One region of the Clostridium chauvoei genome, then DNA from elsewhere that is predicted to be linked to it. Evidence: predicted binding sites of a transcription regulator. Region 1 holds the regulator's gene; the other holds the start of a gene.

What was found. Region 1 encodes Rex, which represses fermentation and respiration genes when NADH is low (regulators of the CRP and FNR family bind a similar motif). Its sites were predicted from a motif close to ATTGTTAANNNNTTAACAAT; they were not measured.
Region 2: a site for Rex is predicted at 1,339-1,358, ahead of BTM21_RS05405 (DUF1002 domain-containing protein). Genes of this name have one in related genera too.

The regions. Positions count from the first base shown of each region.
Region 1 is NZ_CP018624.1:71,062-74,282, reverse strand. Features, by position in the region: gene BTM21_RS00325 (acyl-CoA dehydrogenase) at 1-319, opposite strand, end outside; gene BTM21_RS00320 (short-chain-enoyl-CoA hydratase) at 402-1,184, opposite strand; gene BTM21_RS00315 (redox-sensing transcriptional repressor Rex) at 1,442-2,113, opposite strand; gene BTM21_RS00310 (heavy metal translocating P-type ATPase) at 2,637-3,221, opposite strand, start outside.
Region 2 is NZ_CP018624.1:1,135,104-1,138,324, reverse strand. Features, by position in the region: gene BTM21_RS05415 (AEC family transporter) at 1-870, opposite strand, end outside; gene BTM21_RS05410 (TIGR04540 family protein) at 972-1,220, opposite strand; gene BTM21_RS05405 (DUF1002 domain-containing protein) at 1,394-2,407, shown strand; gene BTM21_RS05400 (hypothetical protein) at 2,590-3,221, opposite strand, start outside.

The DNA.
Region 1 (3,221 bases):
TTTGATTCTTATTACCAAATTGTTCTATTAATGATGCACAAAGTGAAGTATGAGCTGATAATATAACTCCTGTTGTTGCACAAACCTTTGATAACTCCTCAACTGCTAGTATATATGCAAGAGTATCTCCACCAGCTCCACCATATTCTTTAGAAAATGGAATTCCTAGCATTCCAAGCTTGGCCATTTTCTCAACGTTTTCCATTGGAAATCTTTCTGTTTCATCTATTTCTGCAGCAATCGGCTTTACTTCATTTACTGCGAATTCTCTAACCATTTGTCTTACTAATTCTTGTTCTCTAGTTAATTGAAAATTCATTTACTATACCTCCTTGTTATTAAAACCTCTATTCAATAATAATTGGAAAATTACTTCGTTATCTGTTTTTTTAATCTTCTGACTATTTATTTTGGAAATTTTTACTTCTTCTTTCAATAAAGGCTGTCATTCCTTCAAACTGATCTTCTGTTGAAAAACACTTTCCAAAATCTCCTGCTTCTATTTCAATAGCATTATCTATATCTACTTGCATTCCCCTATTAATTGCATCTTTACATAGTTTAACTGCTATTGGTGCATTCTCTATAATCTTTTTCGCAACAGCCCTAGCTTCATCCATTAAACTTTCTAGTGGTACTACCTTATTTACTAACCCAATTTTTAATGCTTCATCAGCTTTTATTATTGCTCCAGTATATATTAATTCTTTTGCTTTACCTTCTCCAACCAATCTTGGTAATCTTTGAGTACCACCAAATCCTGGAGTTATTCCAAGTCCTGTTTCTGGTTGTGCAAATTTAGCCTTTTCTGAAGCAATTCTTATATCACATGACATAGAAAGCTCGCATCCACCACCAAGAGCGAAACCCGAAATCGCTGCAATAACTGGCTTGTTTAATTTTTCTAATCTTCTGAATACTTTGTTTCCAAGAAGACCAAATTCTCTTCCCTGTTCCTCATTTAATTCTTTCATTTCTGCAATATCAGCACCTGCTACAAATGCTTTTTCCCCCGCACCTGTCAATATTACGCAGTATATGTTGCTATCCTTTTCTAAGTCTGATATTACTGTATCAATATCTTTTAGAGTTTCTGAGTTTAAAGCGTTTAATGCTTTTGGTCTATTGATTGTAACAATAGCTAAGTTGCCTTCTTTTTCAAGAATTACATTTTTTAATTCCATATTCAGGTCCTCCCTCTCATAATAAAAAATTAATACAATTGATGTTAACCATATTTGAACATTTAATTTTTGATAAATTCAGATTGTTGAATTTTGCGAAAAAAAATTGAACATTCAGAAATCTCTTTTGTTAATATTGTAACAATTTAATAAAAAAAAATAATTGAAGCACCAGCTTCAATTATGATTATAAACTTTAGATTTTTGTTTTGCAATAACTATTTCTATTTTATACTATTTTTTACAGTTAATTATCTTTATTTATCTTGGCCATCTTCAATCTTTTTTTCATCTTCTTTATCATCCTTATGAAGTAGATAAATTAGAGTTAATAAGCTTTCTGATAAATGCACATTTTCAACTATAACATCTTCTGGTACAACTAAATCTACAGGAGCAAAATTCCAGATTCCTTTTACCCCACCTTGAACTAGTACATCACAAACCTTTTGTGCATTTATTCTTGGAACACAAATCATTCCAATGTCTATACTATCATTTTTTAGGAATGATTCTAAATAATCTATATCTTGAATCTCTATGCTTCTCATCCTTAAACCAATTAGCTTTGGATTAGCATCGAATATACCTCTAAGATTTAAGCCTAGCTCTGAAAATCTACTATAGTTAGCTACCGCTTGACCTATATTTCCAGCCCCTACTATTAATGTTTTATACTCTTTATTTAATCCAAGTATCATGCTTATTTGTTTATATAAATCTCTTACATTGTATCCGTATCCTTGCTGTCCAAAATCTCCAAAACAATTTAGGTCCTGACGTATTTGAGAAGCTGTAAATCCTATTTTTTCCCCAAGTTCTTTTGATGATATTCTATCGACATCATTTCTCATCAATTCCTGTAAATATCTATGGTATTTGGGTAATCTCTTAATTACAGCCATAGAAATATTTTTCTTTTTTTCCATACTGTACCGTCTCCTTAGCCATTATTATTTTAAATTTCTCTATGTATATACATAATAATATCATATGAAATCCATATAATCTATATTTTAACACTTTTATATAACTATTTGAATGTTTTTAGTTATCTATTTAACAAACATTGTATATTTTATAACCTAAATATATTTTTAAATGTAAAGTTAATTACCTTAAATAACAATATTGTGTCTACTAAATTATTAATTTTCTATTTTAATTTATTATTATTTTGCCTATTATTTAAATATATTAAACTTCAAAATATAATATTTTTCTATATTTAGATTTGTTTATTATAAAAAAATAAGACTTATGTATAACGTAGCAGATCCGTTATACATAAGTCTATAGTATATACAAAGCGTCTTTCAGCTTTGTAACCAAGATCAGAAATCTTGTATGCTTCCCTTATGCCTGAATGTTCTCAACCTAACTTATTATATTTAATATGATGAATTTTGTCAATATGTGTACTATAAATTAAATTTAATTTATATACATCTATTATTTAAGACATCTAGTTGAATTTAAAACAGCTAATATAGTAACCCCAACATCTGCAAATACAGCTTCCCACATCGTTGCTACTCCAAAAGCTCCAAGTAACAATACAAATATTTTTATTCCTAAGGCAAATATAATATTTTGCCATAATACTTTATTTGTTTTCTTTGCTACTTTAATTGCTTCAACCAAAGCCTGTGGTTCATCATTCATTAATACTATATCTGCAGCTTCTATTGCAGCATCCGAACCTATATTTCCCATAGCTACTCCAATATCAGCTCTTGCTAGAACTGGTGCATCATTTATCCCATCCCCAACAAAAGCAACCTTGCTTACATTTGAACCTTCTTTTAGTAAGCCCTCAATTTTTTCTACCTTATCTACTGGTAGAAGTTCTGAATATACATTATCTATTCCTACACTCTTTGCAACTTTTTCTGCGACAACTTTATTATCACCTGTTAACATTACAACTCTATTTATTCCATTTTCTTTTAATTCTTTTATAGCTTCCTTAGCTTCTTTCTTTATTTCATCAGAAATAATTATATTTCCTTTATATTCTTTATTTATTGCAATATA
Region 2 (3,221 bases), 1.1 Mb from region 1:
AAATGTTAATATAAAAAGCAAGGTTGAAATTACTACTAACTCACTAGAATATTTATAATCCTTTGCATATTCCTTTGCAAAAATAGTTGAAATTTCACTTGAAGGCATTGCTTGTAATAATATTATTGTACAAATAACCATAGAATCATCCTTTAATAATTTTGAAACCCCTAATATTATAAGCGGCATTACTATTAGCTTTATAAATGCAGCATAATATAGTGTATAATCGCTAAATATTACTTTCAAATTAATTTTACTTATTATTGAACCAACTAAGATTAATCCTATAGGGGTTGTAATTTCTCCTATTATACTAAAACTATTATATATACCTACTGGTAACTGAATTTTTAAGATAATCATAAATAGTCCTATACATATGGCAAGCATTGTAGGATTTAAGTTTTTCTCTACTTTATTTTTTATACATATATATTTAGTGTATATCCAAATTAAAGAATAAAAAGTCATATTGAAAATCCCTGCATAAATCATTCCCTCTGCACCAAATATACTTTCTATAGCTATCATTCCAATAAAACTACAATTTGAAAATACATTTGAAAGTTTCATTATAAATCTCTTTTCTTTACTTACAGGTTTTATAAATATATAATTTATACCTATTAAAATAATAAAAGAAAGCAAACTATAAATAAAAGCTTTAACTATATTAGATAGCATACTACTATCATAGCTAAAGCTAAAAGAAGTAAGCACAAGAAAAGGGAAAGTTATATTAATAATTAAATCTTTTAAACCCTCTTGTAAACTTTCTGTTATTATATTTTTCTTACTACCATAAACTCCTATTAATATAATTAAAAATACAGATATTACCTTCATTAAAACTTTTTCTAATTCCACTTATGATACCTCCTAGCTTAGAAGTTTTTCCATTATTTACCTATAAATTATATCATATTACTTTTCATAGAACAATTAGTTTTAATGTTTAATATATTTTTTTAACTATCTTTTTCACTAGTTATAGAAAGTAATATTTTTAACCTATTTTTCCCTAAAATTTGTTGAAGCTTTTTAGCTATGCTTTCTTCTTTAAATATTTTATCTTTATTCTCTTCAACGACCTTTTTTATAGTTTCTCTTAACTCCTCATCTGAAACATTATTATCAAAATATTCGTCTATATATCCTCTTAAAGCATATCCTAAATCATATTGACTTTTATAAAAAATCCTTATATTACTACTCATTCTATTTCTCCTATCTTAAGTTTATTTATTCTTTATACATATTCTATACTTTTTTATTACTAATTTAAACACTGTACTTCTTAAAATAATCTTAAATATACTAATAAGTATTGATTTTATTTTAAAAAGTTTAATAATATTAATTATAAATAATATGTATAAGGAGATTCATTATGAAAAAGAAGATTTTTAGTTTAATTACAGCTTCTGCTATTGTAGCTTCATGTTTTACTGTAAATGTACATGCTCAAAATAAAGAGAGAGTTACGTTTGGAACAGACCTAACGGATGTTCAGGAAGATCAAATGCTAAAAGAGTTTGGAGTTTCTAAAGACCAGGTTAGTATAGATAGAATAACTAATGATGATATAATAAAACAACTAGGACTTGATCCTAATGATAAATCTAACTATCAAGGTGGTTGTTATTCTTCATCATATGTAAAACTTACTAATGATGGAGGAATTAATGTACAAGCTAATAACCTTACAGAAGTAACAGGATTAATGCTTTCTAATGCCCTTGTAACATCAGGAGTTACTAATGCAGAAGTTAAGGCTAGTTCTCCATTTCCAGTTACAGGAACTTCTGCTTTATCTGGAATTTTAAAAGGATTTGAACAAGCAAAAGGTCAAGAATTATCTCTTAAAAATAAAAAAGTAGCTCAAAAAGAAATAGAAACCACATCAAAATTAGCTGATGATATTGGTGCAGATGAAGCTGCTGCTGTTATAAATGATGTTAAAACTGCTGTTATAAAAAAAGCTCCTAAAGATGAAAAGGAAGTTAATAAAATAGTAGATAATCTTACTAAAGATTATAAAGTGGAATTAACAGATACTCAAAAAAATGATATTAAGAATTTAATGGTTCAAATTAATGGACTTAATATAGATTATAGCCAAGTTAAAGATACCTTAAACAACTTAGGAGACCAATTAACAAATGCTCTTGAAAGTGCGGGAAAAGAGCTATCAGATAGTGGATTATTGAAAAAGATAACAGATGCTATAGGTGATTTTTTCAAAGCTATAGGAGACTTTTTTAAATCCCTATTTTCTGAAGATAATTCAAACATAGATGACCAGAATACTTCTAATCAAAGTCCTAAGACAGATGTAGAAAATAAAAAAGAGTCTACAGTAACTCCAGAACAAACTGATATGCAAAACAATAATCAAAATTAAAAGGAACCTTTTAGGTTCGAGACAGTAGATAGTTTTGTGTAAAAACAAAACTATCTACTGTTTTTTTGTATTAACAGTTGGAGGTTTTGGAATAATATACTATATAAAAAAGAGACCTAAAAACTAAGCCTCTAAAAATACTTTTATACTTATTTATTCTTTATAATAATTAATGAGCTTTTTTATATTTCCTTTCCAAGCACTGCTATATTCTGAAGTATAACTATAAATCTGTCATCTTTCCATCTTAGTCTATTTTGTATTATAGCTATAACTTTTAATTTATCATGACTTATTAAAGTTTGATATATATATAGTTCTGTTTGAACTCCAAATTCTTCTCCCCAAGTTGGGCCAATAGGATATACAGCATTTAAATCTGTATTTATAAGTTTTGAATTTACTTTTAAAATTCCTGTATTATCATATACTTTTGATAACCATTCTTTGTCGTATTCTTTTATACTAATACAATACTTCTTTTTTAACTTTTCACAAAGTACTTCTACCAAGTAATTATCTTTATAATTTGCATCTACTTTATATTCATTTAAAAACTTATGTCCATTGAATACTTCTACATAGGCTCTATTCATATATGAAAATATATAATTATTATTTTCATCTTTGGCAATATAATTAAATCCTTGTACTAATATGTCCATTTTATAATCACTAGTAAATTTACCCATGTACAATTTATAAGAAATACCTATATGACTTTCTAAATTTATTGTAAACACTTCACCTGTCATTATATTTTTGATTCTTATAAATACTTCACCAGTAAATTTATGCTCTTTGTTATTCTCAT